DNA from 3 places in the Micromonospora sp. NPDC127501 genome. Region 2 is predicted to be linked to each of the others. Evidence: riboswitches for the same ligand, from Rfam matches in the RefSeq annotation. Region 2 holds a riboswitch; each other region holds the start of a gene.
What was found. Region 2 has a riboswitch for cobalamin ahead of ABTW72_RS20305 (ribonucleoside-diphosphate reductase subunit alpha). Riboswitches for the same ligand answer to the same signal wherever they lie in the genome.

Region 1 (3,274 bases), on a different contig from region 2:
CCCGGCGATCGCCCGCAAGATCAGCATCGGTTCCTCGTACGAGGGCCGCGACCTGATGGCCGTGAAGATCTCCGACAACGTCGGCACCGACGAGAACGAGCCGGAGATCCTGTTCAACTCCCAGCAGCACGCCCGTGAGCACCTGACCGTCGAGATGGCGATCTACCTGCTCAACCTCTTCACCGACAGCTACGGCAGCGACTCCCGGATCACCAACATCGTCAACGGCCGGGAGCTCTGGATCGTGCCGACGGTCAACCCGGACGGCAGCGAGTACGACATCGCCACCGGGTCGTACCGGTCCTGGCGCAAGAACCGGCAGCCCAACAGCGGCTCGTCCAACGTCGGCACCGACCTGAACCGCAACTGGTCCTACAACTGGGGATGCTGCGGCGGCTCGTCCGGCAGCACCTCGTCGGAAACCTACCGGGGGCCGTCGGCGTTCTCCGCGCCCGAGACACAGGCGCTGCGCAACTTCGTCAACGGCCGGGTGGTCGGCGGGGTGCAGCAGATCAAGGCCAACATCGACTTCCACACGTACTCGCAGCTGGTGCTCTGGCCGTACGGCTACACCACTGCGAACACCGCGACCGGGATGAACGCCGACCAGTACAACACCTTCGCCACCATCGGTCAGCAGATGGCGGCCACCAACGGCTACACCCCGGAACAGTCCAGCGACCTCTACATCACCGATGGAGACAGCCTCGACTGGATGTGGGCCACCCACAACATCTGGGCGTACACCTTCGAGATGTACCCGGGCTCGTCCGGTGGCGGCGGCTTCTACCCGCCCGATGAGGTGATCCCGGCGCAGACCTCACGCAACCGGGAGGCGGTGCTGATCCTCAGCGAGTACGCCGACTGCCCGTATCGGGCCATCGGCAAGCAGGCGCAGTACTGCGGCGGCGGTGGCGGCACCACGGTCTGGTCGGACACCTTCGAGACCGCCACCGGCTGGACCATCAACCCGGGCGGCACCGACACCGCCACCCTCGGCGCGTTCGAGCGGGGCACCGCCCAGGCGACCACGTCCTCCGGAGCCAAGCAGCTCACCCCGTACGCCGGGTCCAACGACCTGGTCACCGGCCGGCTCGCCGGCTCGGCGGCCGGTGACTACGACCTCGACGGCGGCGTGACCAGTGCCCGGTCCCCGGCGGTGACCCTGCCGTCGTCCGGCACGCTGACCCTCTCGCTCGCCTGGTACCTGGCCCACGGCTCGAACGCCTCGTCGGCGGACTACCTGCGGGTGAGCGTGGTGCACAACGGCGGCACCACGGCGCTGCTCACCCAGGCCGGCGCGGCCAGCAACCGCAACGGGACTTGGGCGGTCGCCAACCTCAACCTCACCCCGTACGCCGGCCAGTCGGTCCGCGTGCTCGTCGAGGCTGCGGACGCGTCCGGGGCCAGCCTGGTCGAGGCGGCTGTGGACAACGTCACCATCACGTCCTCCTGATCGGGTGGGGCCCCGTCCCGCCCCGGCGGGGCCCCACCACCCGTTCCGAAACCTCAGGATCTCGGACATATGCCTCCCCGCCCCGCGTGGTGCGGGTGTCCGAGGTATCGACGGCTGCCGACCAGCCCTTGATCGATCCGGCACGTCCTGGCGGTGCGCTACCGTCTTAGCGACCAGTCCGCAGCGAAGCCGGTGCGAAACCCGGCGCTGTCCCGCAACTGTGATGCCCCACCGGTAGGTGGGGACGAGCCAGGTCGCCTACGGATCGGTCGCGATACGCGCTCTCGAGGAAGGGCGCCTCGTGGGCGGGCGTACGAAAGTCCCTGTCGGCGAAGCACCACACTCCTCGACCGACAGGAGGCCCCCATGTTCAGACGTACCCCTCGGCTCTTCGCGGCGACCCTCGCGGTCACCGCGCTCGCCCTCGGCGCCTGCGCCGAGAAGGCCGACGACCAGCCGAGCGCCGGCACCGCGGCCGCCGCCTACCCGGTCACGGTCGGCGCGCTCACCCTCGACAAGCGCCCCGAGAAGATCGTCGTGCTGTCGCCCACCGCCACCGAGATGCTCTTCGCGATCGGTGCCGGCCCGCAGGTGACCGCCGTCGACGACCAGTCGAACTACCCGGCCGACGTGCCCAAGACCGACCTCTCCGCCTTCCAGCCGAACGCGGAGGCGATCGCCGGTAAGAACCCTGACCTCGTGGTGCTCTCCGACGACCGCAACAAGATCGTCGAGCAGCTCGGCAAGCTGAAGATCCCGGTGTACCAGACCCCGGCGGCGACCACGCTCGACGACTCGTACCGGCAGATCACCGAGCTGGGCACGCTGACCGGGCACGCGGACCAGGCCACCGACGTCGCCACCCGGATGAAGGACGACATCGCCAAGCTGGTCAAGGACCTGCCGCAGCGCACCGAGAAGCTCACCTACTTCCACGAGCTGGGCCCGGAGCTGTACAGCGCCACCAGCAAGACCTTCATCGGCTCGCTCTACAGTCAGGCCGGCCTGACCAACATCGCCGACCCGGCCGACGCGGACGGCAAGAACTTCGGCTACCCGCAGCTCTCCCAGGAGTTCATCGTCAAGGCCGACCCGGACTTCGTCTTCCTGGCCGATGCGAAGTGCTGCCAGCAGAACGCCGACACGGTCAAGGCCCGCAGTGGCTGGGCCGGCCTCACCGCTGTGAAGAACAACCAGGTCGTCGCCCTGGACGACGACGTCGCCTCCCGCTGGGGCCCGCGGGTCGTGGACCTGCTCCGGGTCATCATCGACGCGGTCGCCAAGGTGCCCGCGTGACCGTCGTCCGTCGGTGACCGGGCCGCGAAAGGTGTCCGATCCGGCACCAACCGGCCGGCCCGCCGAGCCGCCGCCGCCGTCTGAGCGGGCCGAGCCTCCTGCCGAGGCCCGGCCCGCCGGGCTGCCGTCCTCCGGGGGCCGACCCTCGGGCCTGCCGTCCTCCGCGGCCCGGCCCGCCGGGCTGCCGTCCTCTGCGGCCCGGCCCGCCGGGCTGGCGTCCGGGGGTCGGCCCGCCGGCCTGCGCATGCGGTGGTTGGTCGCGGGGTTGGTCGCGGTGCTCGTCGCGCTCGTCGTCGGGGTGTCGCTCGGCCCGGTGAGCCTGCCCCCGGGCAGCGTCGCCGCCGAACTGCTCAACCTGTTCCCCGGGGTGCACCTCGACAGCGGGCTGACCGAGCGTGAGATCGCGATCGTCACCGAGCTGCGCCTGCCCCGGGTGGTGCTGGGCCTGCTCGTCGGCGGTCTGCTCGCCCTCGCCGGTGGTTGCTACCAGGGCGTGTTCCGCAACCCGCTGGCCGACCCGTA
Region 2 (3,274 bases):
CGGCGGTCTGGTTGCAGAGCCGGTTGGCGGCGTCCTTGAAGGTCATCCAGCCGTTGCCGGTCTGGGCGAGGGTCCGCATCATCTTCCCGTACAGCTCCCGTGCCGGGACCTGCCGCACGTAGCGTTCCTGTGCCTCGGCCTCCCGGTACGCGGCGTCGAACCGCTCCCCCCACAGGTCGGGCAGCTCGGGCACCTCGTGCGGGTCGAACAGCGACCACAGCTCGTCGGCCTCGACCCGGCGCATGAACTCGTCCGGGATCCAGTTGGCCAGGTTGAGGTTGTGGGTACGTCGGGCGTCCTCGCCGGTGTTGTCCCGCAGTTGCAGGAACTCCTCGATGTCCGGGTGCCACGGCTCCAGATAGACGCAGGCCGCGCCCTTGCGCCGGCCACCCTGGTTCACCGCGGCGACGCTCGCGTCCAGCGTGCGCAGCCACGGCACGATCCCGTTGGACTGCCCGTTGGTGCCCCGGATCAGCGCTCCGCGGGAGCGGACCCGGGAGTACGCGATGCCGATGCCACCGGCGAACTTGGACAGGTTGGCGACCTGGGCGTACCGCTGGTAGATCGAGTCCAGCTCGTCGAGCGGGGAGTCGACCAGGTAGCAGGAGGACATCTGGGTGTGCCGGGTGCCGGAGTTGAACAAGGTCGGTGAGCTGGGCAGGTAGGCCAGGCTGGACATCAGCCGGTAGAAGTCGACCGCCTCGTCGGCCGTCCGGGAGAGCCCGCAGGCCACCCGCAGCAGCCAGTACTGCGGGGTCTCCAGCACGAGTCGGCTGGTGGGGTGGCGCAGCAGGTAGCGGTCGTACACGGTGCGCAGGCCGAAGTACTCGAACCGGCGGTCGCCGTTCGGGTCGATGACGTGGTCGAGGGTCGCGGCGTGTGCGGCGACGAACGCGGCGGTGTCGTCACCGATCAGGCCCTCGGCGTGGCCGACCCGGATCGCCGCGCTGAACGAGGTGACGCCCTGTCGACGCACCTCCTTGTCGACGTAGCCGGCCAGCAGCCGCGCGGCGAGGCGCGAGTACTGCGGCTCCTCACCGATCATCTCGGCGGCGGTCTGGATGGACAGCCGGTCCAGTTCGGCGGTGGTCGCGCCGTCGTAGAGGCCGCTGATGGTGCGGGTGGCCACCCGCATCGGGTCCACGTCGGTCAGGTCGTCGGCCCACCGCTCGACCGCTCGGACGATCTTGTTCACGTCCACGGGTTCGGTGCCGCCGTCGCGCTTGCGGACCTGCATCGGCGTGCGCCGCACTGTCGCGTCGCCGCTGGCCGGGACTACCTCGGTGACTGTCACCACTCGCTCCTCGGAGTTCGAGACCTGGTGGCCCGGACGCGAGGAGACAGACACCGACGGACGCCACGCCAGCCCGGCGTGGGGTCAGGTGGCGTCAGCCGTCCCACGCGGCCTCGGACCGCCGCCCACCCGGGTGCGGGTACGCGGCGCGCTGGCAGGTCTTCGGACTCGCGGGCACGACCGGTGTCGCCGGTCTCCTACTGGCCGTCGCTTCCCAGGCCGATCGGTGGCCCAGTGCTGTTGACGGCGGTCGTTCCCACTCACCGCTGCGGGACAGTCCCGGATTTCCACCGGGTTCCCTGTTGCCTCGACCACCCTGGATGAGCGGCCGAACCAGCTGCGCTCGACACCATATATAGGGACGCAGTCGTTGTCACACCCCACATGTCGGTCTCGGGCGTGTCGGCACCGTCTCGGTGACCACCGTCACCACCCCGGCCGACCACGCCACGCAGACCGACGCCGGGCACCGGAGACGGGCTCTCCGCGTCGGTGTCGACAGTCGACAAAGATGTGACATATCGAGGCCATGGCGGCGCAGGCTCGCACCAATAGGCTCCCGTCAATGCTCCGAAGGGGGCGGAACATCCGATCTCCACGGACCGCCACCCGCGTCATCGCCGCCCGCCAACCGGCACGATGGACGGCAAGGCGGATCAACCCGGCAGGGCAAACATCATATGTCTGTGGGCCTGCGGTGATCGACATCGTTGACGCGCTGGAGCGGCCCTCCGTATACTCCCAGTGATCATCTGATCTTTAGCCTAGCCGGGCGAGGAGCGCATGCCGCAGATCACTGCCGTCACCGTCGAAGACGTCCGCTTCCCCACCTCCCTGACCGCTGACGGGTCAGACGCCATGAACAAGGACGGCGACTACTCGGCGGCCTACGTCGTCCTGCACACCGACGGCGTCGACGGCGTGGGCGCGCCTCTCGCGGGTCACGGCCTGACCTTCACGATCGGTCGAGGCAACGACATCGTCGCGGCGGCGGCAGTCCACCAGGCACAGCTTCTGGTGGGCCTGGACGTGGCGACGATGGCAGCGGACATGGGCGCGGTCTACCGCCTCCTCACCTCCGACTCCCAACTGCGCTGGCTCGGTCCGGAGAAGGGCGTCGTCCACCTGTCCCTGGCGGCCGTGTTGAACGCGTCGTGGGACCTGGTCGCCCGGCTCGCCGACAAGCCTCTGTGGCGGCTGCTCGTCGACATGTCCCCCGAGCAACTCGTCGACATCGCGGACCTGCGCTACCTGTCCGACGCGCTGACCCGGGACGAGGCACTGGCCATCCTGCGGGCCAAGGAGGGCACGAAGGCCGCCCGTCTCGCCGAGCTCGACCGGACCGGCTACCCCGCCTACACCACCTCGGCGGGTTGGCTCGGCTACGGCGACGACAAGCTGCGCCGGCTGTGTCAGGAAGCGGTGGACACCGGCTACGGCTACGTCAAGCTCAAGGTGGGCGCCAACCTCGACGACGACATCCGCCGATGCGCGATCGCGCGGGAGATCCTCGGGCCGGATCGCAACCTGATGATCGACGCCAACCAGGTGTGGGACGTCGGCCAGGCCATCGAGTGGGTCACCGCCCTCGCCCAGTTCAAGCCACTGTGGATCGAGGAGCCGACCAGCCCCGACGACATCCTGGGTCACGCGGCCGTCCGCCGCGCCGTCGCTCCGATCGGCGTCGCCACCGGCGAACACTGCCACAACCGGGTGATGTTCAAGCAGCTGTTCCAGGCCGAGGCCATCGACTTCTGCCAGCTGGACACCGGCCGGTTGGCCAGCATCAACGAGATCGTCGCCGTGCTGCTGCTCGCCGCGAAGTTCGACGTCCCGGTGTGCCCGCACGCCGGCGGTGTCGGGCTGTGCGAGATGGTCCAACACGTGTCGGTGCTCGACTACGTCGCGATCTCGGGGGACCTCACCAACCGTGTCACCGAGTTCGTCGACCACCTGCACGAGCACTTCACCGATCCCTGC
Region 3 (3,274 bases), on a different contig from region 2:
TGGGCGCGTCGGCGAGGATGTGCAGCCCGTCGCGGATCTGCACGTCCTTGACCTCGCACAGGTACCCGTCGAGGTGCAGCACGAAGTCGTCGAAGTCGTCCGCGTCGGGCATCGCCTCGGCGTGCAGGTCGTGGTGCAGCTCGGCGGCGCGCACCAGGTCCCAGATCTGGGCCCGCACGGTCGGCACCTTGGCCGGGTCGAGGGCCTGCACTGTCGCGTACTCGTCGAGCAGTTGTTCCAGCTTGGCCAGGTCGCCGTAGGTCTCGGCGCGGGCCATCGGCGGGACCAGATGGTCGACGACCACGGCGTGCGCCCGCCGCTTGGCCTGGGTGCCCTCGCCGGGGTCGTTGACGATGAACGGGTACACCAGCGGCAGGTCGCCGAGGACCGCGTCGGGTGCGCAGTCGGCGGCCAGGCCGAGGCCCTTGCCGGGCAGCCACTCCAGGGTGCCGTGCTTACCGAGGTGCACCACGGCGTCCGCGCCGAAACCGCCGTCCGCGACCGGCGCGGTCAACCAGCGGTACGCGGCCAGGTAGTGGTGGCTGGGCGGCAGGTCCGGGTCGTGGTAGATGGCGATCGGGTTCTCCCCGAAGCCGCGGGGCGGCTGGATCAGCAGCACCACGTTGCCGAAGCGCAGCCCGGCGAGCACGATGTCGCCGCCCTCGGTGTACAGCTCGCCCGGCGGCTCACCCCAGTGCTCCCGCATCCGCTCGCGCAGCTCGGCCGGGACCTCGTCGAACCAGCGCCGGTACGTCGGTCCCGGAATCCGGGCCTCGGCGGCGGCCAACTGGTCCGGGGTGAGCCACTCCACGTCGTGACCACCGGCGGCGATCAGCGCGTGGATCAGCGCGTCGCCGTCGTCGGGCGGTGGCGTGTCACCCAGGTCGTAGCCGGCCTCGGTCAGCGCGGCGAACAGCCGGACCGCCGAGGCCGGGGTGTCCAACCCGACGGCGTTGCCGACCCGGGAGTGCTTGGTGGGGTACGAGCTGAGCACGACGGCGACCCGCTTGTCGGCGTGCGGCACGTACCGCAGTCGGGCGTGGCGCACCGCGATCCCGGCGACCCGGGCGGCCCGCTCGGGATCGGCGGCGTAGACCGAGAGCCCGTCGGCGTCGATCTGCTTGAACGAGAACGGCACGGTGACGATCCGGCCGTCGAACTCGGGGATGGCCACCTGCATGGCGGCGTCCAGTGGGGACAGGCCGGCGTCGCTGTCGGCCCACTGCGCGCGGGTGCTGGTGAGGCAGAGCGCCTGGATGACCGGCACGTCCAGGGCGGCCAGGGCACCGACGTCCCAGGCGTCCTCGTCGCCGCCACCGGAGGCGTCCGCGGCGACCGCGCCGCCGGCCGCGAGCACCGTGACCAGCAGCGCGTCACAGCGGGCGAAGAGCCCGAGCGGGCCGGCGCCCGCGGTCAGCCCCCGCAGCGAGCCGCAGAAGATCGGTAGCGGGTTGGCTCCGGCTTTGTGGACCGCGTCCGCGAGCACGTCGACGAAGTCGGTGTTGCCGGCGAGGGCGTGCGCCCGGTAGAAGACGATTCCCACTGTGGGCCGGTCCGGGTCGGCGGGGTGTTCGCCGTGCACGCCGTACGCCGGGGTGGGCGCGGGTGCGGCGAACCCCTCGCCGGTGAGCAGCACCGTGTCGCAGAGGAACCGGGCCAACTGTCCGAGGTTGTCCGGGCCGCCTTCCACCAGGTACGCCAGCGCCTGGGTGACGACCCCGGACGGCACGGTGGAGATGGCCATCAGCTCCGCGTCGGGCAGCGCCTCGCCGCCGAGCACGACCGTCGGCACGCCGGTGGCGAGCACCGCGGCGAGGCCGTCCGGCCACGCCTGCCGACCGCCGAGCAGGCGTACGACGACGAGGGCGACCCCGTCGAGCAGGGCGGGCACCTCCTCGACGGCGACCCGGGCGGGGTTGGCCAACCGGTAGTCGGCGCCGCTGGCGCGGGCGGCCAGCAGGTCGGTGTCGGCGGTGGACAGCAGCAGGATGCGCACGGCAGGCTCCGGAAAATGACGCCCTGGGCCCTCACGGGGGCGACCGGGGCGATGCGGGTGGGTACGGCGTCAGCCGGTACGACGGCCCGAGCGAACCGGGCACCGATGCAGGCGTCGGGGCCGGTCAGCGCCGGGCGATCAGCTCAGCGGTGCCGGTGGCCGGTGTCCTTGGAATGCACTGCCTGGAGCGCTATACGACGATAATCGTCGATGAATGAGACGCCGTGCGTCATCGGGTCCTCCTCGGGTGTCCACGCCCTGGGGTACGTCCCGACGGCCGAAGTATCCTGGCTTCCGGATCGACGCTCTCCCCCGGCCTTCCAACCGCAGACACACGGCCGTGACTCACGAGGGGGGATCGCTCCCCGGTGACAGTGGCGGGACCGCGTCGGATTCGCACCGACTTCCTTCACTGCCGTCAGGCCGCGAATGCTGCCACACCGCCGCGCCGCCGGTCAACGCGGACCCCACCCCCACCCGACCACGCTCACCACATTGACCTGCGGAAATATCGGCGCGCGGGGGATGCATCTCGCCGCAATGGCGGGCTGGGCGAACTGGTTGATCGGCCCTGCGGACTGGCCCGTGGCAGGGGGCGGAGTGTTCACGCGGCCCCTTTGGAGCTGATGTCGTAGACGATTCAGCCGCCTCGGCTCCCGGTCCGCGCATCGGCTTCAGGTCCGGCCGTACGGCGATATCGCCAACGATTCAGCTCCAAAGGCGCCGAACGACACATGCCCGGGACCGAACACGCCACGCGCGACGACCGACACCGGTCGACGCCCCGATCAGCGGGCGTGGCGTTCCGGGTGGGCCCGGCTCCAGGTCCGCATCCGTTCCGGGTAGCCGGTGCGCGCCGCCTCGTACAGCGGCACCGCGTGCTTGCGGGCGATGGCCCCGGCCGCGCGGGGCGTTCCGGTACGGCGGCGGATCCACTCGCCGTCGTGGGCGATCGCCACCACCGTGGTGTCGGTCGCGGTGGTCTCCGGTTCCAGGTAGAACTCCACCCCGCGACGGGTGGCGACGAACGCCTCCAGCGCCGCGAGGTCGTCGCGGGTCGCCTCCCGGTCCAGCTTCGTCGGGGTCGCCTCGGCACCCCGTGACCGGCGGTTGAACCAGCTCATGCCCGCCCCTCTCCTCGACGTCCCTCCAGTGCAGCACCGGTTCCTGGCAATACGCTGCACGCCGGATGGGAGAGAGCTGACCTGCGTCGGGAAATCCCTGTGGAACCCGCAGCGGGTGGGCGGTGTCATGAGTGTGATCCGAACGGAGGCTCCC

Region 1: linked by a shared signal. The riboswitch ahead of ABTW72_RS04795 (ABC transporter substrate-binding protein) and the one ahead of ABTW72_RS20305 (ribonucleoside-diphosphate reductase subunit alpha) in region 2 are both predicted to bind cobalamin.
Region 3: linked by a shared signal. The riboswitch ahead of cobN (cobaltochelatase subunit CobN) and the one ahead of ABTW72_RS20305 (ribonucleoside-diphosphate reductase subunit alpha) in region 2 are both predicted to bind cobalamin.

Annotation. Positions count from the first base shown of each region.
Region 1 is NZ_JBEORJ010000002.1:179,672-182,945, reverse strand. Features, by position in the region: gene ABTW72_RS04800 (M14 family metallopeptidase) at 1-1,456, shown strand, start outside; cobalamin riboswitch at 1,591-1,732, shown strand; gene ABTW72_RS04795 (ABC transporter substrate-binding protein) at 1,823-2,752, shown strand; gene ABTW72_RS04790 (FecCD family ABC transporter permease) at 2,997-3,274, shown strand, end outside.
Region 2 is NZ_JBEORJ010000008.1:258,508-261,781, reverse strand. Features, by position in the region: gene ABTW72_RS20305 (ribonucleoside-diphosphate reductase subunit alpha) at 1-1,237, opposite strand, end outside; cobalamin riboswitch at 1,431-1,647, opposite strand; gene ABTW72_RS20300 (enolase C-terminal domain-like protein) at 2,078-3,274, shown strand, end outside.
Region 3 is NZ_JBEORJ010000012.1:207,313-210,586, reverse strand. Features, by position in the region: gene cobN (cobaltochelatase subunit CobN) at 1-1,996, opposite strand, end outside; cobalamin riboswitch at 2,255-2,431, opposite strand; gene ABTW72_RS25780 (hypothetical protein) at 2,785-3,120, opposite strand; gene ABTW72_RS25775 (RNA polymerase sigma factor) at 3,248-3,274, shown strand, end outside.